4 regions of the Mesorhizobium sp. M0815 genome follow, and region 2 is predicted to be linked to each of the others. Evidence: predicted binding sites of a transcription regulator. Region 2 holds the regulator's gene; each other region holds the start of a gene.
What was found. Region 2 encodes PhoB, which activates phosphate uptake and scavenging genes when phosphate is short. Its sites were predicted from a motif close to TGTCATNNANCTGTCAT; they were not measured.

Region 1: a site for PhoB is predicted at 3,176-3,192, ahead of NKI01_RS03815 (alkaline phosphatase D family protein). Genes of this name have one in related genera too.
Region 3: a site for PhoB is predicted at 2,222-2,238, ahead of ppk2 (polyphosphate kinase 2). Genes of this name have one in related genera too.
Region 4: a site for PhoB is predicted at 1,392-1,408, ahead of NKI01_RS02765 (YdcH family protein). Genes of this name have one in related genera too.

The regions. Positions count from the first base shown of each region.
Region 1 covers NZ_JAMYOU010000002.1:243,769-249,698, reverse strand. Annotated here, with positions in the region: gene ppa (inorganic diphosphatase) at 1-222, shown strand, start outside; gene NKI01_RS03830 (hypothetical protein) at 240-830, opposite strand; gene NKI01_RS03825 (TetR/AcrR family transcriptional regulator) at 928-1,533, opposite strand; gene NKI01_RS03820 (MFS transporter) at 1,616-2,899, shown strand; gene NKI01_RS03815 (alkaline phosphatase D family protein) at 3,265-4,839, shown strand; gene NKI01_RS03810 (hypothetical protein) at 4,886-5,167, opposite strand; gene typA (translational GTPase TypA) at 5,366-5,930, shown strand, end outside.
Region 2 covers NZ_JAMYOU010000025.1:61,655-67,584, forward strand. Annotated here, with positions in the region: gene xylF (D-xylose ABC transporter substrate-binding protein) at 1-774, opposite strand, end outside; gene NKI01_RS23765 (ROK family protein) at 1,061-2,305, shown strand; gene phoB (phosphate regulon transcriptional regulator PhoB) at 2,315-3,004, opposite strand; gene phoU (phosphate signaling complex protein PhoU) at 3,021-3,728, opposite strand; gene pstB (phosphate ABC transporter ATP-binding protein PstB) at 3,761-4,564, opposite strand; gene pstA (phosphate ABC transporter permease PstA) at 4,561-5,412, opposite strand; gene pstC (phosphate ABC transporter permease subunit PstC) at 5,416-5,930, opposite strand, start outside.
Region 3 covers NZ_JAMYOU010000003.1:109,081-115,010, reverse strand. Annotated here, with positions in the region: gene NKI01_RS05620 (GntR family transcriptional regulator) at 1-332, shown strand, start outside; gene NKI01_RS05615 (DUF982 domain-containing protein) at 429-686, shown strand; gene NKI01_RS05610 (hypothetical protein) at 739-897, opposite strand; gene NKI01_RS05605 (aldo/keto reductase) at 1,021-2,064, opposite strand; gene ppk2 (polyphosphate kinase 2) at 2,345-3,265, shown strand; gene NKI01_RS05595 (dihydrofolate reductase family protein) at 3,317-3,964, opposite strand; gene hemB (porphobilinogen synthase) at 4,364-5,395, opposite strand; gene NKI01_RS05585 (DUF2066 domain-containing protein) at 5,483-5,930, opposite strand, start outside.
Region 4 covers NZ_JAMYOU010000002.1:27,121-33,050, reverse strand. Annotated here, with positions in the region: gene NKI01_RS02780 (transporter substrate-binding protein) at 1-68, opposite strand, end outside; gene NKI01_RS02775 (IclR family transcriptional regulator) at 196-999, shown strand; gene NKI01_RS02770 (YdcH family protein) at 1,034-1,237, opposite strand; gene NKI01_RS02765 (YdcH family protein) at 1,479-1,658, shown strand; gene ispG (flavodoxin-dependent (E)-4-hydroxy-3-methylbut-2-enyl-diphosphate synthase) at 1,863-3,116, shown strand; gene NKI01_RS02755 (lytic transglycosylase domain-containing protein) at 3,121-3,975, shown strand; gene NKI01_RS02750 (phosphoglycerate kinase) at 4,150-5,346, shown strand; gene NKI01_RS02745 (class I fructose-bisphosphate aldolase) at 5,487-5,930, shown strand, end outside.

The DNA.
Region 1 (5,930 bases), on a different contig from region 2:
GAGAAGGTCATCGCGGTTCCTTCGCCCAAGCTGACCTTGCGCTATGAGGACGTTCACGAATACACGCAGCTGCCTGATATCACCCGCCAGCAGGTGCAGCATTTTTTCGAGCACTACAAGGATCTCGAACCCGGCAAATGGGTCAAGATCGAGGGCTGGTACGATGCCGCCTATGCCAAGAAGATGATCGTCGAGGCAATCGAGCGGGCCAAGCGCAAGTAATTGACGGGCGCAAATAGTCAGTTATCGACGCGGCCGAAATCGGGCGTGTTGCCCAGCATCACACGCTTGTCCTTGCCGCAGGCGAAGGTGCGTGCCTTCTCGTCGGCAAGCTTACGCGCCTGATCGTTGGCGGCGGGATTGCCGGTGGCGAGCACAAGAGCGATCGTGCAGCCTTCGTGGGCGCCAGGCTGGGCAACCTTGGCGACGATCAGCACTTCCGTCGACTTGTTCTCGCCCTCGCTACCGCTGATCGAGCGACGATGGATGACTGCGATAGGAACGGCCATATCGCCCTTGGTTTCGATACGCCACTCGACTTTGGGTCCAGCCGAGTTGAGGCCGGAAAAGCTTTCCCAGACCGTGGTCATGTCGCCAGGTGGAAACCCGTAGAACAGCGATTCCCGCGCATCGTCGTAAGAAACCATCACCGGGTAGCCGCCATAGCCCGAACAGGCGAGGTCGGCCCAGTCGCCGTCGCCTTCCTCCGCCTGGGCATAAGTCACGCAGTCCTTCTCCCAGACGAGATCGGTATAGACGCTGGATATGTCGCCAGCCCGGGCCGCCTGGCAGAAACCGGCGAGGGCAAGCGGGATCAAAAGAGCGCGCATGGCGGACAACTCCGTTCGGGCTGCCGCAGCGTACCGTCAAATTCAGCAGCAGCCTAGACGAAGTCAGGCTGCTCACAGTGACCTGGTAAACGGAACGCTATTTCCTCAAGCTTGCCTCGATCAGAAGATCGGCGTTGCGGGCCACCGACTGCGCCGGTCCGCCGGCACCGAACAACTGGCCGCTGATATAGGCTCCCTCGATCAGGAGCAGCAGCCCGTCACCCAGCGTGTCGGCGTCGCCGGCGCCCATCGCCGCCGCCATAGCACGCAGGCGCCGGCGCAATTCCTGCTTGTTGGCCTCGCTCACGACGCGGGCCGGATGGCCGTGTTCGGGATATTCGACCGCGGCATTGGTCATGCCGCAGCCGCGATAGTCGGGCCTTTGCGTGCGCTTGCCGACACGCGTCAGGAAGGCGACGATCTGCGCGCGCGGATCGCCGGGATGGGCATTCACCGCCTCGTCGAAGCGCTCCCAGAATTCGAGGTCATAGTGCCGAAGATAGGATGCGGCCAACTCATCCTTGGACGGAAAGCTGCGGTAGAGGCTTGGCTTGGTGACGCCGGCACGCCGTACGATCTCGTCGACGCCGATCGCCCTGATGCCTTGCCGGTAGAACAGGTCGCGCGCCACCTGGAGAATCCGTTCGGCGGCGCGAGGCAGCGGTGCGCCATTCTCCTTGATCGTTGGTTCAATGCTTTTCATGTCTGGTTTGCCGATTGCCTGGTTGACAATGTTACCGGTCGGTACGTATGTTCCGCACATCTGAAACGTACCGGTCAGTAACATGATAGCTCAATCCCGCCCGTTTGGCCAGCGCTACGCTTTCGTCGTGGTCGCCGTCATCTTCCTCTGCCTGCTGATCGCCGCGGGCCTGCGTTCGGCGCCGGCAGTCATGATGCTGCCGCTGGAGAATAGTTTCGGCTGGCGGCGCGACGTCGTCTCGCTGGCCGCGGCCACCGGCATCTTCCTCTATGGCCTGACTGGGCCGTTTGCCGCGGCGCTGATGGAGCGGATCGGGCTGCGCCGCACCTTGCTTGCCGCGCTGCTGTTGATGTCGGGATCGACCGCGCTCAGCCTGCTGATGACCAAGCCGTGGCATCTGCTCCTCACCTGGGGCGTGTTTTCCGGCATCAGCTCGGGCGCCGTCGCCACCGTGCTCGGCGCCACCATCGTCAACCGCTGGTTCAAGACCAATCGCGGCCTTGTGATGGGACTGATGTCGGCGTCCAGCGCCACCGGGCTGCTGGTCTTCCTGCCGCTGCTCGCCTCGCTCGCCCAGTCTGGCGGCTGGAAGCCGGTCGCTATTGCCATTGCCGTGGCCACCGCCGCCTTGGTGCCGCTGGTTTATATGCTGGTACCGGAGCGTCCGGCCGCGATCGGCATGGTCCGCTATGGCGCGGAGCTCGACGATGTGCCGCCCGCGCCGCCGGCCGCGCAAGGCAATTTCCTCGCGCATACGCTGAGCACGTTGCGCCGCGCCGCCGGTACGCGTGTGTTCTGGTACCTGTTCGCCACCTTCTTCGTTTGCGGCTTCACCACCAACGGGTTGGTCGGCACGCACCTGATCGCCTTTTGCGGCGATATGGGCATCGGCGAAGTGCAGGCCGCGGGCCTGCTCTCGATGATGGGTATCTTCGATCTTATTGGCACGACGCTGTCGGGCTGGCTCACCGACCGTTTCGACCCGCGCAAGCTGCTCGGCATCTATTACGGCATTCGCGGCCTGTCGCTGATCTATCTGCCCTATTCCGGCTTCTCGGCGACCAGCCTGATCATCTTCGCCGTATTTTACGGACTGGACTGGATCGCCACAGTGCCGCCGACGCTGCGGCTTTCCAACGAGGCGTTCGGCGACCGCAGCGGGCCGATCGTCTTCGGCTGGATCGTCGCCGGCCATCAAGTCGGCGCAGCGACAGCGGCCTTTTTCGGTGGCACTATGCGTGAGTTGCAGGGCAATTACGAGCTTGCCTTCCTGATCGCCGGCATGACGGCAATAGCCGCCGCCTGCATCTCGCTGCTGATCAACACCAGCCGCCCGGCGTTCGATCCTGAACCGCAGGCGGCATAGCTTCTCGTTGCAGGAGAGATGCCGTCGGCCAAATTGCCGATCTCCCCCCTCGCGGGGGAGATGCCCGGCAGGGCAGAGGGGGCGCGAAGGTTCGCCAGCCTCCGACTTTACGCAATGTTCTGCCCAAACTCCGCTGCTCCGTCTGATTTCTTTCTGATTTGTACGTCGGCGGGACAGCGCCCCCCTCTGGCCTGCCGGCCATCTCCCCCGCAAGGGACCCGCAAGGGGGAGATCAGCAGCTTCGCCGCCGAGCGGTCCAGCCTTCCCGCTTGTTGATGTCAGAAAACCTTCATCGTTTCGAAATGTGCCTGAAACATTGAAGCTGGAGCTTGGCGGCGACGTTCAACGCCATCCAGGAGACAGCCATGAACAAGATTTCAATGACGCGGCGCGCTTTCGTCACGTCGGCCAGCGCCGTTGGCCTGGTCGGCGCCTCGGGTCTCGCCCTTCCCTATTACTCGCGCGCCAATCAGCGCCCGGCCTTCACCCATGGCATTCAGTCCGGCGATGTCGACGCGACCAGCGGCATGGTCTGGACGCGCACGGACCGGCCGTCGCGCGTCATGTTCGAAGTGTCGTCGACGGAAAATTTCGCCAATGCCGTCCGCCTGGCGCCGCTCGATACGTCGCCGGCCAGCGACTATACGGTGAAGCGGCTGCTTACCGATCTCGCCTCCGACCAGGACATTTTCTACCGCATGGTCGCGGCCGATCTTGCCGACATCAACGCCGTTTCGGAGCCGATCGTCGGCCGCTTCCGCACGGCACCTGCCTCGAAGCGCGACATTCGTTTCGCCTGGTCGGGCGACACCGCCGGCCAAGGCTGGGGCATCGACGAGACCGGCATGAAGACCTACGCCACGATCGCCAAGCACACGCCCGACTTCTTCCTGCATTCGGGCGATACGGTCTATGCCGATGGTGCGATGAAGGACGAGGTCGACCTGCCCAATGGCGACAAGTGGAAAAACACAGTGCTGATCGACGAAAAGCGCAAGGTTGCCGAGACGCTGGACGAATACCGGGCGCAGTGGAAATACAACATGATGGACAAGAACGTTCTTGCGCTCAGTGCCATCTGCCCGACTTTCTATCAGTGGGACGACCATGAGGTGCTTAACAACTGGTCGGACTCGAAGGACCTGACCGCCGACGACCGCTACACCGAAAAATCGATCCATGTGCTGGCGGCACGTGCTGCGCGCGCCTTCCACGAGATGACGACGATCCGCTACGAACTGTCGGAGCCGGGCCGCGTCTACCGCAAGATCGCTTATGGGCCGCTGCTCGATGTGTTCTTCCTCGACATGCGTTCCTACCGCGGCCCCAACGGCCCGGATATGCAGGAGACGATGACGCCGCAATCGCGCATCCTCGGCGAACAGCAGATTAAGTGGTTGAAGCGTGAGCTGGCAAATTCCAACGCGACGTGGAAAATCATCGCCGCCGATATGCCGCTCGGCCTCGTGGTCTGGAATGACGGTACCAAGAAGGTCGGGGCCGAGGCAGTCAGCAATGGCGACAATGGCCCGGCCAAGGGGCGCGAGCTGGAAATTGCCCACCTTCTTCGCTATATAAAGAACGCGGGCATCAGCAATACCGTTTGGCTCACCGCAGACGTGCATTACACGGCCGCGCATTACTACAATCCGGACAAGGCGCAGTTCCAGGACTTCAATCCGTTCTGGGAATTCGTTTCGGGTCCGATCCATTCAGGCACATTCGGACCGAATGGTTTCGACATGACCTTCGGCCCGGAGCTGAAGTTCATCAAGGCACCGACTGCCGAGCAGGGTCAGAACCTGCCGCCGTCGGCCGGCCTGCAGTTCTTCGGACTTGTCGATATCGATGGCGCTACAGAGCAGCTGACGGTGCGGCTGATGGATCGCGACGACAGCGAACTCTACAAGGTCACGCTCGATCCGGTCCGGTCGGCGTGAGCGACTGCACCATTATCCTCGGGCCAGCCCGAGGGTAGGACGTGTATCAATCGGGATAGCAGACGACGGGAATGTTGGGCCAGACGGCGCTGTCGCATCCGGCATTTTGCTGCCTTTGCTTGAAGGCGGCGCTGACTGGCCCGGTCACCACCGGGTCGACGCCATCGGGAGCATCGGCAAAAAGCTGCTCCGCCGACCGCTTGTCGGACGGCAGGGCAGTCCGCGTCTCCTTGAACGACGCGGCCGACTGCGCCGCGCCTGCCGCGAGGAGGACGGCGAGTGCGCTACATGCCAAAATCGGCCGGAGTCTGCTGCCTGCGTCGATCATGAAATTCGAACTGCCCGGACCATGAAAGGTTCCGCCTTGGTTAATAATTCCACTTCACACCAAGACATTTAAGATTTGGTGACTTTATTTGGTGACTCGCCTCCTCTTTCGCAATTGCGAAAAACCCTGTATGAGCCGCCCAACCGAAAGAGGCAGCGCCTTTTGGCCTGCTGCCTGCAACGCTCCCGAGACCAAAACATGAAAATCCGCAATATCGCGATCATCGCGCACGTCGACCATGGAAAAACCACCCTCGTCGATCAGCTCCTGAAACAGTCCGGCTCGTTCCGCGACAACCAGCGCGTCGCCGAGCGCGCCATGGATTCGAACGATCTCGAAAAGGAACGCGGCATCACCATCCTGGCCAAGGCGACCTCGGTCGACTGGAAGGGCACCCGCATCAACATCGTCGACACGCCCGGCCACGCCGACTTCGGCGGTGAGGTCGAGCGCATCCTGTCGATGGTGGATTCGGCCATCGTGCTGGTCGACGCCGCCGAGGGGCCGATGCCGCAGACCAAATTCGTCGTCGGCAAGGCGCTCAAGGTCGGACTGAAGCCGATCGTCGTCATCAACAAGATCGACCGGCCGGATGCCCGCCACGTCGAGGTGGTCAACGAGGTGTTCGACCTGTTTGCCGCGCTTGACGCGACCGACGAGCAGCTCGACTTCCCGATCCTTTACGGTTCGGGCCGTGACGGCTGGGTCTCCGAAAACCCCGAAGGTCCGAAGGACCAGGCTCTGGCGCCGCTGTTCGACCTCG
Region 2 (5,930 bases):
TGTGCCGAGCGCGATGCGGTTCAGCGCGGCGTGGTCGCCGTCCTGGCCCGAGACCGGAACCGATCCAGCCAACCCTTGCGCCGTCAGTGCGGCGACGACGCCGCCGGCAGTGCCGTCGTTAGCGGCGACCACCGCATCGACCTTGTTGTCGTTCGCGGTCAGGAACTGTTCCATGTTCTTCTGGGCGTTGGCCGGCAGCCAGCCGTCGGTATAGGCCTCGCCGACATTCTTGATCTTGCCGCTGTCGATGGCGTCCTTCAGCACTTCCATCGAACCGGCAAAAAGGAAATCGGCATTCGGATCGGCGCCCGAGCCCTTGATGAAGACATAGTTGCCTTCCGGCTTCACCTTGAACACGTCGCGGGCCTGCATGCGGCCGACTTCCTTGTTGTCGAAGGTCAGGTAAAAGACGTCCTTGTTCTCGATCAGCCGGTCGTAGCCGACAACCGGAATACCTTCGTCCAGCGCCTTTTGCACGGCCGGCCCTATCGCCGAGGCGTCCTGCGCCAGGATGATCAGTGCGTTGGCGCCCTGCGAGATCAGGCTCTCGACGTCGGTGAGCTGCTTGCCCGGATTGGACTGTGCGTCGGCGGAGATATACTTGTCGCCGGCAGCCTCGATGGCCGCCTTCATTGCGGCTTCGTCGGTCTTCCAGCGCTCTTCCTGGAAGTTCGACCAGGAAACGCCGATGACCTTGTCCTTAGCCTGCGCCACCGACGCAAGCGCCAGCGTCATGGCGACACCCGCCAGAATGGCGGTCGTGAATTTCTTCATCATATCCTCCCTGCGCCGCGTACGGCGTGACCAATTGGCCCCAAAGGCCAGCTTAGAGGCGCTAATTTTTTCGAGCCTCGAAAAAATACTGGCCCGATCTCCCGCTGCTGTCAACATCGATTCTGATGGATTTTGATGTTGCTGCGACTTTTTTCGAGCTTCGGAATAAACGATGACAGCGCCACCTGCATCTGACACTATTTGCCTCATCCGACACTATTTGTCGGCATTACCGACCGCTTCCGGTTCATGAGCGGCCGCGGCAAACCGGGAGGAAAGCAAAACGATGTCGGTCGGAATCCGCCATGACGATTTGCGCCGGCGCAACCGGGCGATGGTGATCTCGGCCGTGCGCCGGGCCGGCCAGCCATCGCGTACGGAGATCGCCGCAACCACCGGCCTCAGCCATTCGACCATATCGGCGATCTCCTCCGACCTGATACGGGAAGGCATCCTCGCCGAGAGCAAGGCAAGCGAACCCGTTTCGTTGAAACGCGGTCGTCCGCAGGTCGGCCTCGCCCTCAATCCGGAAGCGGCGGCGGTGCTGACCGTGGTGTTGTCGCTGAATTTCCTGTCGGCCGCCATCATCGACTATGCGGGGCAGGTGGTCGCCGAGGAACAGCGCCGGCTGGACACGCTGACCATGCCGCGCGACGAACTGATCCGCGAATGCATGGCCATCGTCCGGCGCCGGCTGGACGATCCAGATCTTGACGTCCGCAGTGTCGCCCGCATCGCCCTGGCGATTCAGGGAATTACCGACTCCCCTGCACGCGCCATGCTGTGGTCGCCGATCACGCCCCAGACGGACATCGCCTTTGCCGACATGCTGGAAGATGAATTCGGCATCCCGGCCACGGTGGAGAACGACTGCAATATGATGGCGGTGGCTTTGCGCTGGCGCGATCCGGATCGCTATCGCGACGACTTCATCGCCATCCTGCTTTCGCACGGCATCGGCATGGGGCTGGTGTTGAAGGGCGAGCTGTTCACCGGCACGCATTCCTCGGGCGGCGAGTTTGGCCACATGATCCATCGTCCGGGCGGCGCGCTCTGCCGTTGCGGGCGGCGCGGCTGCATCGAGGCCTATGCCGGCAATTACGCCATCTGGCGCAACGCCACGCAGATGAGCGAAGACAGCCAACCGGTCGCCGACGTCAGCGACGCCGACATGCGCGCGCTGGCGGTTCGGGCGCGCGAGAAGGACGGGCCGGAACGCGAAGCCTACCGCAAGGCCGGCGAAGCGCTGGGTTTCGGTCTCGGCTCGCTGTTCGCGCTGATCGATCCGGCACCGGTCGCAATGGTCGGCGCCAGTGCCGCCGCCTTTGATCTGATCGAGCCGGCCTTGCGGAAGGCCATCGCCCAGACCGCCGGCGGCCAGCATTCGGGCTCGATCTCCTTCGATACCGAGCCGAACGAATTGCCGCTGATCCGCGAAGGCTGTGCAATGCGGGCGTTAAGCTTCGTCGACCAGCAGATTTTCGCGCCGGGCGCGCAAATGAGGCCCGGCGTCAGAAAGAACGTAGCCTGACTGGGCGGGTCAATCTTCCCTGATCGCGTAGCCGGCACCGCGGATGGTGCGGATGACATCAGGCATGCGGCCGTTGTTGACGGCTTTGCGCAGCCGCCCGACATGCACGTCGACGGTGCGTTCGTCGATATAGATCGTCTCGCCCCAGACATTATCGAGTAACTGGCTGCGCGAGAAGACGCGGCCCGGATGCCGCATCATGAATTCGAGCAGCCGGAATTCGGTCGGCCCGAGCCGGATCTCGGTCTTCTTGCGATACACCCTGTGCGATTCGCGATCGAGCACGATGTCGCCGACCTTCAGCACGCTGGACAGCACTTCCGGCTTGGCGCGGCGCAGCAGCGCCTTGACCCTGGCCATGAATTCCGGTGTCGAAAACGGTTTGACCAGATAGTCGTCGGCGCCGGTCGAAAGACCGCGTACCCGGTCGCTCTCCTCGCCGCGCGCGGTCAGCATGATGATCGGCAGCCGTTCGGTTTCGGGGCGCACCCGCAACCGGCGGCAGAGCTCGATGCCGGAAACCGCTGGTATCATCCAGTCGAGCACCAGAAGATCGGGCACATTCTCCTGCAAACGGATCTCGGCTTCGTCGCCGCGTGTCACCACCTCGACCTGGTAGCCTTCGGATTCGAGATTGTAGCGGAGCAGCACACCCAACGGCTCCTCGTCCTCCACCACCATTATGCGTGGTGCGATCATCGGCTGGGCACCCCCATCATGTCGCCGGTGCGGACATTGTCGTTTCGTCTTGCTTCGGACGATTGACCGGCAATTGCTCGCCGGTCAGCACATAATACGCATTTTCGGCGATGTTGGTGACATGGTCGCCGATCCGCTCCAGATTCTTGGCGCAGAACAGCAGATGCGTGCAAGCGGTGATGTTGCGCGGGTCTTCCATCATGTAGGTCAACAGTTCGCGGAACACCGACGTATATTTGACGTCGATGCGCTCGTCGGCGGCGCGTAGCTTGGCCAACGCGGCCGCATCGCCTGCAGCATACTCCTCGATGACGCCCTGCACCTGGATGAGCACCAGCTGCGCCATCGCATCGATGGAATGCGATAGGTCGCGCGGTGTGACGCTAAGGCCGACCGCACTCACACGCTTGGCGATATTCTTGGCAAGGTCGCCGATGCGTTCGAGATCGCCGGCCATGCGGATCGCCCCGACGACATGGCGCAGATCGTGGGCCATCGGCTGGCGCTTGGCGATCAGGGTGATGGCGCGGTCGTCCAGTTCGCGTTGACGCGCATCCATGATGGCATCGTCGGAAACGACGCGTTGCGCCAGCACGTTGTCAGAATTCAACAGGGCCTTGGTCGCCCCGCCGACCATCGAACCGGCGAGGTCGGCCATGTCGCGGATCAGCTTGCTGATCTGCTCGAGATCCTCGTCGAAAGAAGCGACTGTGTGTTCGCCCATGGTCCTGTCCTTATATGCATGATCGGAACGGCTCAGCCGAAGCGGCCGGTGATGTAATCCTGCGTGCGCTTCTCGCGGGGCGACGTAAAGATCTTCTCGGTCCGGTCGAACTCGACCAGTTCACCCAGATACATGAAGGCGGTCTGGCGCGACACGCGCGCCGCCTGCTGCATGTTGTGGGTGACGATGACGATCGTGTAATCGGCTTGCAACTCGTCTATCAGCTCCTCGATCTTGGCGGTCGACAGCGGGTCGAGTGCCGAAGCCGGCTCATCGAGCAGAATGACTTCCGGCTTCACCGCCACGGTGCGGGCAATGCAAAGCCGCTGCTGCTGGCCGCCTGACAGGCTCAAGCCGCTGGCGTTGAGCTTGTCCTTGACCTCGCCCCACAGCGCGGCCCGCTTCAACGCTTGTTCGACGCGGCCGTCCATTTCGGACTTGCCGAGATTCTCATAGAGCCTGACCCCGAAGGCGATGTTCTCGTAGATCGACATAGGGAACGGCGTCGGCTTCTGGAACACCATGCCGATCTTGGTCCTCAGGAGATTGAGATCCTGCGAGCGGTCGAGAATGTTCTTGCCGTCGAGCAGCACCTGGCCCTCGGCTGTCTGCTTCGGGTAGAGTTCGTAGATGCGGTTGAACACACGCAGCAGCGTCGATTTCCCGCAGCCCGAAGGGCCGATGAAGGCAGTGACGCTGCGCTCGGGCAGCGACAAGGTGATGTCCTTCAACGCCTTGCTCTGGCCGTAGTAGAAGTTGAGGTTCTTGACCTCGATCTTCGTCTTCTCGGCGACCGTTTCGGTCATCGTCATGTCCGGGGACAACATCTGTGTCATCTGTCCTCTCTGCGTCCGGTAAGGCTGCGGGCGAGGATGCTCAAGCCCAGAACCGTCAGGGTGATTATGAGTGCGCCGGTCCACGCCAGTTGCTGCCATTCCTCGTAAGGGCTGAGAGCGAACTGGAAGATGGTCACCGGCAGGCTGGCCATCGGCGCGTTGATATTGCTGCTCCAGAACTGGTTGTTGAGCGCGGTGAAGAGCAGCGGCGCCGTCTCGCCGGAAATGCGTGCTATCGCCAGCAATATGCCGGTGACGATGCCGGACAATGCGGCGCGGTAGGCGACCGAACGGATCACCACCCAACGCGGCGCGCCGATCGCGGCACCGGCTTCACGCAACGCGTTCGGCACCAGGTTGAGCATGTCTTCAGTGGTGCGCACGACCACCGGAATGACCAGGATGGCAAGCGCAACGGCGCCGGCTATGGCCGAGAAATGCCCCATTGGCCTCACCATCAACTCATAGACGAACAAGCCGATGATGATCGAGGGCGCCGACAACAGGATGTCGTTGATGAAGCGCACGACGGTGGTGATGCGCGAGAAACGCCCATATTCGGCCATGTAGGTTCCCGCCAGCACGCCGATCGGCGTGCCGACGACAACGGCGATGATCGTCATCAGCAGGCTGCCCGCGATTGCATTGAGCAGGCCGCCGGCCTCGCCTGGCGGTGGCGTCATCTCGGTGAAGACCGCGAACGAAAGCCCGGCTGTGCCCTTATAGACCAGTGCACCGAGAATGAGCGCCAGCCAGGCAAGCCCGATGCCGGCGGCGACGACGCAAAGCGCCATCATCACCGAATTCCTGGCTTTGCGGCGGCTGTGGAGCGATGAGGATGTCGACATCGGTCAGGCTCCCGTACGGGCGTCGATCCGCATCAGCATATAGCGGGCGGCGGCAAGGATCAGGAAAGTGATGACGAACAGGATCAGGCCGAGCGAAACCAGAGAGGAGGTGTAGAGATCGCCGTCGGCCTCGGTGAATTCATTGGCGATGGTCGCCGAGATCGTCGTGCCCGGCGCGAACAGAGAGGCGCTGATGCGGTGAGCGTTGCCAATGACGAAGGTCACCGCCATGGTTTCGCCGAGCGCGCGGCCGAGGCCAAGCATGACGCCGCCCATGATACCGATGCGGGTATAGGGAATGACCACGCGCCGGGTCACTTCCCAGGTCGTGCAACCGATGCCGTAGGCCGATTCCTTCAGCACCGCCGGCACCGTATCGAAGACGTCCTTGGTGATCGAGGTGATGAAGGGCAGTACCATGATGGCGAGGATCAGCGCCGAGGTTAGAAGGCCGATGCCGTAAGGAGGGCCGGCGAAAAGGCTGGATAGTCCCGGCACGCCGTGGAAGATGTTGATGA
Region 3 (5,930 bases), on a different contig from region 2:
ACCAGACGCCGCGCGAGGAATGGCATCGTGTCGGCATGGATTTTCATATCGAGCTGGCGCGCCTGTCAGGCAACGAGTTCCTGTTCAGAGCGGTTCGTGATGCGATGACGCGCCTGTCGCGCGCCCGCTGGCTCGAGGTTCGCGACGAGGCAGCGCTTGGCCGTGCCTGGGCCGAACACCATGACATTCTGTCGGCGGTGCGGGCCGGCGATGCCGACGGGGCCGCCTGCCTGCTTTCATCTCATATCGACGGTAGCCGCGACCGGCTGGTCACGTCGTTGCGCAACGACCGGCGCGGCCTGCGCGCCAGGGGATTTGCCGTCGTCGCTTGAGTGAGGATCGGCGGCCATTGATCACGAAAAAGGCAGATGAGCGAAGAAAGCTACTTTCGGTCTCGCTTCGCAAATGCCGATGGCGTAAGAGCGGCGATGGAAAACAACCGATTTGACACACCCGTGACCGTCAAGGGCGCGGCGGGAAGCAATCAGCTCTTGCGTACGGCCCGCGAGGCTTCCGACTACCTCCTCAACAATTGGCCCGGCAAGCGCAGCCCCAAGCACCGCGAAGCGCTGCAAGCCTGTCATGATGCGCTGGCCGGCGACAAGCCGGCCATGAACGCAAGACGGGCCTTCATTGCCGCCGCCCGCGAAGTGAACGTCTTCGTCAGCGACAAGGCGCCGGCCTGAGGCATAGCGGGGACTTGATCGAGACCCGGGCCGCCTGACAGGCCTGATATCATCACTCGGCCGTTTCGGTGTTGGTTTGGGACTCGCTTTCGCCCTCGGGCTTCGAGCGCTCCTTGGCCGCGACCTTGGCAGCCTGCTTTTCCGCCTTCTTGGCAGCCTTCTGCCGGTCGCGTTCCTTGCGTTCCTGACCGTAGTTCGGTGCTCGTGGCATATCGTTTCCTTTCATTGTGCTTGGCCTTTGCCTAGGAGCATTGGGCCACAAACACAACACCGCAAGGCACGATCGGCTCCATATCTCGTCGCAGTCCGGGGAGCCCCGCTTCAGGGCGTTTTTTCAGGCGCCGTCCCGGTCGAGGACGAGATCGGCGGGCCCGAACCGGTCCTTTGCCGTGAATTGCTGGTGCCAGTAGGGATAGAGCACGGGCGGCCTGCTGACCACGTCGAGGCGTGTGCGCTCCTCATCGCCGAGCACCAGGCTTGCAGCAGCGATATTGTCCTTGAAATGCGCTTCGGTTCGTCCGCCGATCACCAGCGAACTGACGGCGGGCCGGCCAAGCAACCAGGCAAGCGCCACCTGCGCTGCCGACACGCCGTGGTTCTTGCCGATATCGATCAGCACGTCGACGATCCGCCACAGCCGGTCCTCGTCGCGGATCGGCGGTTCCGACCAGCCGCTGAGCTGGCGGGCGGTCGGCTGGTCACGGTGATATTTGCCGGACAGCAATCCGCCGGCGAGCGGGCTCCAGACCAGCAGGCCGAGCCCCTGGTCGACCGAGATCGGCAACAATTCATACTCGGCCTCGCGGGCTTCCAGAGTGTAGTGGATCTGCTGGGTGACGAAGCGCGGCTGGTGATGACGGTCACTGATACCGAGCCCCTTCATCACCTGCCAGCCGGAATAATTGGAACAGCCGACATAGCGGACCTTGCCCTGCGCGACCAGCGTGTCGAGCGCGGCGATGGTTTCCTCGAGCGGTGTCAGGCCATCCCACTCGTGCAGGAAATAGATGTCGATGACATCGGTCCTGAGGCGCTTCAGGCTCCTCTCGCATTCGCGGATCAGATGATAGCGCGACAGGCCTTCATCATTGGGGCCTTTGCCGATCCGCATGCGCGCCTTGGAGGCGATCAACACGTCGCCCTTGCGCTTGCCGCCGAGCGCCTCGCCGATGATCTCCTCTGACACCCCGTTCGAATAAACGTTGGCGGTGTCGATGACGTTGATGCCGGCATCGATGCAAAGGTCGATCATCCGGCGCGCCTCGTCGAGATCGGTCTTGCCGACCGCCGAAAACGCGCCGCCGCCGCCGAACGTCATGGTGCCCATGGTCAGCGTCGAAACCTTCAGCCCGGAACGGCCGAGAGTGCGGTATTCCATGTCGTATCCTCATGATTTTATCGGGAAAGGGCGTTTCAAACGACAGCCCTGAATGAACCGGGCATTTGTAGGATAATTCGTTCCGCTTGTCGCCCGTGTTGCAGGGCAACATCGATCACATCTTACGGATTGGACGCGCAGCCAGCGCAACAGCGGCTGCAATAAAACCGTCATTGCTGGCCTATACTAACATCGGTTCAGCGCTTCGATTTCCGGCCGCCGGGCCGGGCGGCAGAGCGCCTGACAGCGGCCGACACGGCCTGTAAGCGGAGCAGCGCAAATGACCGAGATAAAACAGAATTCCCCGGCCAGGGACTGGCTGGAAGCGGAACTCGCCGACACGCTCGACGAAGATTATGAGCTGGAAATCTCTGAGCCGGCGCTGTCGATGGAGATCGCCAAGATCTATAAGAATGCGCATCCGCCATCGATCGACCGCCTGCAATATTTTCGGGATCTAATCACGCTGCAATCCGAATTGATCAAGCTGCAGTCCTGGGTCGCCTATCACAAGAAGAAGCTCGTCGTGGTATTCGAGGGCCGCGACTCGGCGGGCAAGGGTGGCGTCATAAAGCGCATCACCCAGCGGCTCAATCCGCGCATCTGCCGCGTCGTAGCACTACCGGCGCCGACCGAGCGCGAGAAGTCGCAATGGTATTTCCAGCGCTACGTTCCGCATCTGCCGGCCGGCGGTGAGATCGTGCTGTTCGACCGCTCCTGGTACAACCGCTCCGGCGTCGAGCGGGTGATGGGCTTTGCCCAGCCGGATCAGGTCGAGGAGTTCTTTCGCGACGTGCCGGATTTCGAACGCATGCTCCTCCGCTCAGGCATTACGCTTGTCAAATACTGGTTTTCGATCACCGATGAGGAGCAGCAGATGCGCTTTTTGATGCGCATCCACGACCCGATGAAGCAATGGAAATTGTCGCCGATGGACCTCCAGTCGCGCGTGCGCTGGGAGCAGTACACCAAGGCCAAGGAAGAAACCTTCGCCCGCACCAACATCCCGGAAGCTCCCTGGTTCATCGTCGAGGGCAACGACAAGAAGCGGGCGCGGCTGAATTGCATCGACCATCTCCTCAAGCAAATGCCCTATGAGGAGGTGCCGCACGAGGAGATCACACTGCCCGAGCGCCTCTTCAATCCCGAATACGAGCGCCAGGTGCTGCCGCGCGAACTGTATGTGCCGGAGAAATACTGACTAAAGCAGCGAGGAGGGGCGCTGCCTCCGTGGGCAGCGCCCTGCAACAAGCTAGGCGCGCTCGATGATGACATGCGTGGCCTTCGGCGTCGCGACCTGCTCGCTGCAGCGGTAGCCGAGCTTGGGCATGTCGATGCCGGCAAAAAGGCTCTCGCCTGCGCCGAGCAGGACAGGTGAGATCGCCAGATGCATCTCGTCGATGAGCTTTTCCTTGAGATACTGCCGGATCGTAGAAACGCCACCGCCCAGCCGTACATCCTTGCCGTCAGCCGCTGCTTTCGCCTTCTCCAGCGCTGAGTGGATGCCGTCGGTCACGAAATAGAAGGTCGTGCCGCCCTCCATGACAATGGGATCCCGCTGATGGTGCGTCAGCACGAAGACCGGCACGTGGTATGGCGGATTGTCTCCCCACCAGCCTTTCCAGCTCTCGTCAGGCCACTCGCCGCGGATCGGCCCGAACATGTTGCGGCCGAGGATCCAGGCGCCGACATTCTCGAAGCTGCGCGCGGCGAACGCCTCGTCAGTGTCCGTGGTCCCGCCATCCTTGCCGAGAACCATCTTGCGGAAGGTGCGGGTGCCGAACATCCATTCGTGCAGGGCTTCCCCGCCAACACCCAGCGGGTTCTTCAGGTCTTGGTCGGGACCGGCGCCGAAGCCGTCGATCGACAAGGTGAAAGCGCTGACGCGAAGTTTGGACATGAGAGCCTCCTTGATAACCAATTGTGAGATGCAAGCAGTTATCGGGTAGCTTAACTGATTGCATTTTGCAAGCGGTTTTTTGAATCGCCGGGGCCAATCGCTTCCAAATCATGTTGGAATGACCAATCTCAATGTTGGCGCCGCCCCTCATCCGCCTGCCGGCACCTTCTCCCCGTATAGTGACGGGGCGAAGGGGCTGGCCGCAACCTCGGCGATGTTTTTGCAACGCTGGAGATTGGCGAAATCTTTTGCGAACGCGTCTTTCTCCCCGTCACTATACGGGGAGAAATGCCCGGCAGGGCAATGAGGGGCAGCGCAAACCTGAAGCGATTGCCTGCGGTGGCCATGTCGCGCTTTGGACGAAGGAACGTTACTCGATGTGGGCGCTACGGAGGCGCATCACCCCTTCAGCATCTCAGCCACTTCCGGCGCGAAATAGGTCAGGATGCCGTCGCAGCCGGCGCGCTTGAAGGCCAGCAGCGATTCAAGCATCGCCTTTTCCCCGTCGATCCAGCCATTGGCGGCGGCGGCCTTGATCATCGAATATTCGCCCGACACTTGATAGGCGAAGGTCGGCATCTGCAACTCGTCCTTCAGCCGGCGGATGATGTCGAGATAGGGCAGGCCGGGCTTGACCATCAGCATGTCGGCGCCCTCGGCGAGATCCTGCTCGGCCTCGCGCACCGCTTCGTCGGAATTGGCGTGATCGATGTAATAGGTCTTCTTGTCGCCCTTGAGCAGGCCGGCGGTGCCGACCGCCTCGCGGTAGGGGCCGTAAAAGGCGGATGCGAACTTGGTCGCATAGGACATGATCGCTACATCCTGAAACCCATTGGCGTCCAGCGCATCGCGGATGGCACCGATCCGGCCGTCCATCATGTCCGAGGGGGCGATGATGTCGGCCCCTGCCGCCGCCTGGATGACGGCTGCTGCCGTCACCTGCTCCACCGTTTCATCATTGACGATAATGCCGTCGCGCAAGATGCCGTCATGGCCATGCGAGGTGAACGGGTCCAGCGCCGCGTCGGTGATGATGCCGATCTCCGGCACCGCGCGCTTGATGGCGCGGGTGGCGCGGTTGATGATGTTTTCCGGATCGAGGATGTGCGAACCGGTCTGATCGCGCAGGCCGAGCTCGACATTGGGGAAAGTGGCGATCGCCGGAATGCCAAGCTTAGCCGCGCGCTCAGCCTCCTTGACGGCGAGGTCGAGCGACAGGCGGAAGACGCCGGGCATGGCGGCGATCGGTTCGCGCACTTGTCTGCCGTCGACGACAAAGATCGGCCAGATCAGATCGTCGACCGAGAGCCGGTTCTCCTGGACAAGGCGGCGCGACCAATCGGCCTTGCGCATGCGCCGCAGCCGCCGGCTGCCGGTGATCTCGTCGACGCTGCGCGCGCCGGCAGGCTTTGCAGGGGTGAATTTGTTCATCGCCAAAACTCCGGATCGGGCGACTTTTACCACGAGCCTCCGCTGCTGACCAATGCGACACGATTGTGCCAGCGGTCCTGTCGGGCGCTATTCTGGTTGGCCATTGCCTGACAGGATCTGCGCAGCACCCCGCATGGCGACGCGGAATGCCTCGTCGAAGTTGACGCCGCGCACTTGCCACTTGTAGGTCTTGCCGGCCATGGCAAGCCGCCAATCGGCGATCCAGCCCAACTCCTTGTCGCTCCAGACTAGGCTGCCGGCCAAGAGCTCTTGGTTGCCGACAGTTCTCGCCAGCAATTCGGGTGAGAGCGCACGCACCTGTTCGAAAATCGCCCCGGTTTTTACCAGAGCGGCCTTGCTTGGAATGACGATCTTCATCGCCAACGGTCCGGCTGCCGATTGAAAGGACTCTGCCATATAGGGGCGTTCGTCTCCGTCGCTCGCCAAGACAAAATGCTGGCGTGCATCTTGCACAGCCAGCAGTACCGAGATGATCGGCCGCTCGCCGAGCCACGGCTTGCTGCCGAGCTCAGCA
Region 4 (5,930 bases), on a different contig from region 2:
ACTCCGGCCGTTGCAAGCCCGGCCATTCCCAGTTTCAGAAATTCACGCCTTTTGGATGTGTCGTTCACGGCGACCTCCTTCGTGTTGTGTTCCCCGTTGGACCAGCAGCGCAGGCATCGGTTGCAACTGACGTCATTGTCCCTTACAAAGGACGCCTGTACTCTGTACAAGACAGATTAACATCAGGAATCGATAATGCAAGAAGGCAATGCCTTGGCCGCTCGACCGGACGCCGGTCTGGACGAAGACAAGAACTCGGGTTCTCGGGAGAAGGGCCTCAACCGGGTCCTCCAGATTCTGGAGTTTCTTCACGCGACCCAGCGCGCGATCGGCATTGGCGATCTTGCCAGAGGGGTGAATGCACCGCGGTCGACGACCTATACGCTGGTGCGCTCGCTGGTTGACGCAGGCCTGCTGGAGATGGCCGGAGACGGCAATCGGGTCTATTTTGGAAAGAAGCTCTATCTCTACGGAATGGACTATGTGCGGGGCAACGACCTGCTCAGGCGAGGGCGCCAGGAAGTCGACCATCTGTCACGCGAGACCGGCGAGACCTCGGAGCTGTGCATGCTGCAAAGCGGCCGCTACACCATCGTCCATTCAAGCCCGGGAACCAGGCCATTCAGGATCAGCTCGGCGACGGGTCTGCAAATACCGCTCCCCTGGACAGCTTCCGGGCGACTGCTCCTCGCCGGCTTCGAAAGGGCAGCGATCGAGGATATGGTCTCGGAAGACGACCTCGTACTGCCGGACGGCCGCAGGTTGCAGCTCGACGATTTCATAGCCGATATCGCGGTGGCCAAGTCGGCCGGCTACTGCGTCACCTCCGGCCTTGTCGATGCCTACACGAAATGCCTGGCCGCGCCGGTCTTTTCGGCGCCGGGCAGGGTCGAGGCGACGATGTGCCTGGTGGTTCCCATCGATACCTCGACCGAAAAGACCGATGACCTGATAGAGCTGTTGCTCGAGCGCGCCGCGCGGCTTTCGATCGCGGCATAGGCCGCCTTTCCAGCAGGCCAGCGCCGGCGTCCGTTCAAGCGATAATGTCTGGAATGATCTTGTCTTCGAGCGCCATCAGCCTGTCCTTCAGGAAAAGCTTCTTTTTCTTCATGCGCTGGATCTGCAGCGGGTCGCAATTCATGGCGATCATCGCATTGATGGCCGCGTCGAAATCGGCGTGTTCCTGCTTCAGCCGGGAATATTCGAGGCGGATATCTGCCTGTTCCTGATCGGACATTTTTACCGTCTGCACGTCTGCGGCGCCCAAACTATGGGCCTGATTGGGCGGGACCGGGGGTCTTCTTGCACCGGCGCGCAGCCCATACCACATTTCATATTGTCGTGGAATGCTACCACGCAGCATTCGACATCGGTGCGCGATGGTGGCACACTGTCATTATGCCGTCACAGAAGCGAGCCTGCGGTGGACGTGCCATGACGGCTGCAATCCGAGGAAACCATGAAAGGGAGAACCAATCATGTCTCTTGCATCCCATCTTGATGAGCTGCAGCGGAAACACGGCGACATCGAACGCGAAATCGACGATGCGATGACCCATCCGTCGGTAGACGACCTCGAAATCGTGAATCTCAAGCGGCGCAAGCTGGCGCTCAAGGACGAGATTGAAAAACTGAAGGCGAAACCGACGACGCATTGACGCCCATCCAGGACTAGCTGCGCCGCCTGGCGCGCGATTTCTTTCCGGTGACATGTCTCTATGCTGCCGGAAACGCTTATGGATTTGCGGCAAGCTGCCGTCTTGCCATTTCCGATTTGCTAGGTCTGCGCGCCAGTCGCCATTGACAAGCCATCTTTGCTCCTCCACCTCATGCCCGGACCTTCAAGATTAAAGGCAGCCGGCATGACCGGATATTTTTCCTCACCCTTCCCGCGCCGCAGGTCGGTCGGTGTCGACGTCGGCGGCGTGATGGTCGGCGGCGGCGCCCCAGTCGTCGTCCAGTCGATGACCAACACCGACACGGCCGATGTCGACCAGACGGTGGCGCAAGTGGCGGCGCTGCATCGCGCCGGCTCCGAGATCGTGCGCATAACGGTCGACCGCGACGAAAGCGCTGCCGCTGTGCCGGCCATCCGCGAGCGACTGGAGCGGCTCGGGATCGACGTGCCGCTGGTCGGCGATTTCCATTACATCGGCCACAAGCTCCTGGCCGATCATCCGGCCTGCGCCGAGGCCTTGGCCAAGTACCGCATCAACCCCGGCAATGTCGGTTTCAAGGACAAGAGGGATCGGCAGTTCGCGGCGATCGTCGAGATGGCTATCCGATACGACAAGCCGGTGCGCATCGGTGTCAACTGGGGTTCGCTCGACCAGGAGCTGCTGACCCGGCTGATGGACGACAACCAGGCCCAAGGCTTTCCGCTGACCGCGCAGGAAGTGACGCGCGAAGCGATCGTGCAGTCGGCGATCCTGTCGGCCGAAATGGCCGAAGAGATTGGCCTTGCGCGCGAGAAAATCATCCTCTCGGCCAAGGTCAGCGGCGTGCAGGATCTGATCGCCGTCTACACCGAGCTTGCCACCCGTTCCAACCATGCGCTGCACCTCGGCCTGACCGAGGCCGGCATGGGCTCGAAAGGCATTGTCGCATCATCGGCTGCGATGGGCATCCTTCTCCAGCAAGGCATCGGCGACACCATCCGCATCTCGCTGACGCCGGAGCCGAACGGCGACCGCACACGCGAAGTGCAGGTGTCGCAGGAGCTGTTGCAGACCATGGGCTTCCGGCAGTTCGTGCCGATCGTCGCCGCCTGCCCGGGCTGCGGCCGCACGACCTCGACCGTGTTCCAGGAGCTTGCCCAGAACATCCAGGCCGACCTGCGCAAGAACATGCCGGTGTGGCGCGAACAATATCCCGGCGTCGAGAACCTCAAGGTCGCGGTGATGGGTTGCATCGTCAACGGTCCGGGCGAATCCAAACATGCCGATATCGGCATTTCGCTGCCCGGCACCGGCGAGATGCCGACCGCCCCGGTATTCGTCGACGGCAAGAAGGCGGCGACGCTGCGCGGCCCGTCGATTGCCGCGGATTTCGAGAAAATGGTTTCCGACTACATCGAACGGCGGTTTGGGCAACACGGCAAAGCCGCGGCGGAGTAGTTCGATGCGGCGTTTGCTTGGGGCGACGCTGGCTGTCATTTGCGGGCTGGGCTGGGCGACGGCCGTCCAGGCCGATCCGCCGCGGCCGGCCAAGCAGAAGCTGATCGATCGAGTTTGCGATCTTATCGAGACGCATGCCGACCAGAACGGCCTGCCCCGGGATTTCTTTGCCCGGCTGATCTGGAAGGAGAGTCGCTTCGATCCCAATGCGGTCAGCCCCGTCGGTGCGGAGGGTATCGCCCAATTCATGCCGGGTACCGCCAAGATGCGCGGGCTCGCCAATTCGTTCGATATCGAGCAGGCTATCCCGGCCTCGGCAAAATACCTCGCCGAAATGAAGACCGGCTTTGGCAATCTGGGCCTCGCCGCAGCCGCATACAATGCCGGCGAGAGCCGGGTGACGCGCTGGCTGAATTCCGGCGGCTTCTTGCCGATGGAGACCGAAAGCTACGTTTTGGACGTCATGGGCGAGCCGGCCGACAGGTTCACCGATGCCGCGTATGCCGGCGTCATCCGGCCGCTCGACAAGAAGGCGAGCTTCGCTGCCGCCTGCCGCACGCTGCCGGTGATCATGTCCAGAACCGTGCCGATGTCGTCGATCAACATCAAGCCATGGGGCGTGCAGGTGGCCGGCAATTTCCGCCGCGCCGCGGCGCTCAATCAGTGGAGCAATGTGAAACGGCGGTTTCCAGCCTTGCTCAGCGGTCGCAATCCGGTGGTCAGCCGGGTGCGCACACCGATCGGCAGGCGCGGCATCTATGCGGTGCGGATCGGCGCCGACACCAAAGCCAAGGCCGACGATATTTGCCAGAAGCTGCACAGCGTCGGCGGCGCATGCATTGTGGTGCGCAACCGGTAAAGCCATATGTCGGCGCGTTTCGCGCCATTGCTGCCCATCTCGCTCCCGCTGGGCGCTTCATCTTCGACACGCGATCACATTTTCCGTGAACCCTTAAGCAGAACCGTCAGGCAGGTCTTGCATCGTCGTTGATGCGGGGTAAGGTCCCCGCGATTTTTCGCGAAAGGGATCAGCATGGCCGACTTCAAGACACTGGACGACATCGGCAATATCAGCGGCAAGCGTGTGCTGGTGCGTGTCGACCTCAACGTTCCCGTCACTGAGGGCAAGGTCACCGACGCCACCCGCATCGAGCGCATTGTACCGACCATCGCCGAGCTGTCCGGCAAGGGCGCCAAGGTCATCCTGCTTGCACATTTCGGTCGTCCCAAAGATGGACCGGCGCCGGAATTCTCGCTCGAGCCGATCGCCAAGGCGACGGCGGACGTGCTCGGCCGTCCGGTTGGCTTTGCCACCGACTGCATCGGCGACAAGGCCGCGAGCGCCGTCGCCGCCATGGAAAGCAGCGATGTGCTGCTGCTCGAGAACACCCGCTTCTACAAAGCCGAGGAGAAGAACGACCCGGCCTTCACCGAAAAGCTCGCCGCCAACGGCGACATCTTCGTCAACGACGCCTTCTCCGCTGCGCACCGCGCCCATTCGTCGACGGAAGGGCTGGCGCACGTGCTGCCGGCCTTCGCCGGGCGCACCATGCAGGCCGAGCTCGATGCGCTGGAAAAGGGCCTCGGCAATCCCGTCCGCCCGGTTGTCGCCATTGTCGGCGGGGCCAAGGTCTCGACCAAGATCGACTTGTTGATGAACCTGGTGAAGAAGGTCGACGCGCTGGTCATCGGCGGTGGCATGGCCAACACGTTTCTCGCGGCACGCGGCACCGACGTCGGGAAATCCTTGTGCGAGCACGATCTCGCGACCACCGCCAAGCAGATCATGATCGAGGCGGCCGAGGCCGGCTGCGCCATCATCCTGCCCGCCGACGCCGTTGTCGCCAGGGAGTTCAAGGCCGGTGCCGCAAGCGAGACCGTCGCCATTGCAGACGTACCAGCCGACGGCATGATCCTCGATGTCGGCGCGAAAACCGTGAAAACCATTGCCGAATGGATCGACCGTGCCGCGACGTTGGTCTGGAACGGGCCGCTCGGCGCCTTCGAGATCGAGCCGTTCGACCATGCGACGGTGGCGACGGCCAGGCACGCGGCAGCGCGCACCAAGGCCGGCAGGCTGGTCTCGGTGGCCGGCGGCGGCGATACGGTGGCCGCCCTCAACCATGCCGGCGTCAGCGATGATTTCACCTATGTCTCGACGGCCGGCGGCGCTTTCCTCGAATGGATGGAAGGCAAGCCCTTGCCCGGCGTCGACGTCTTGAAGCGCTGAGCGCGGCGTTAATAACAGCGCGAAGCAGTGCGCTCGCGATTTTCAATCGATTCGCGCTTCTCCGACGAAAGGGTTCGACTTGAACCTGCGTTGCTCTGGTGGTCTGCTGGGTACGGGTCAATTCTTTCAGGAGAAGCACGATGAGCGAACGTCTCGAGGACATTGCCGCCGCGATGGTGGCCAACGGCAAGGGCCTGCTGGCTGCCGACGAGAGCTCCGGCACTATCAAGAAGCGCTTCGACGTCATCGGCGTCGAGTCGACCGCCGACAGCCGCCGCGACTATCGCGAGATGATGTTCCGCGCCAGCGATGCAATGACCAAGTACATTTCCGGCGTTATCCTCTATGACGAGACCATCCACCAGAAGGCCGCCGACGGCACGCCGCTGGTCGACATCATCAAGGCATCAGGCGCCATTCCCGGCATCAAGGTCGACGCCGGCGCCAAGCCTCTGGCAAGATTTCCCGGCGATACCATCACCGAAGGCCTGGACGGCCTGCGCGAACGCCTCGCCGACTATTACAAGCTTGGCGCCCGCTTTGCCAAATGGCGCGCGGTAATCGACATCGATGTTGCCAAGGGG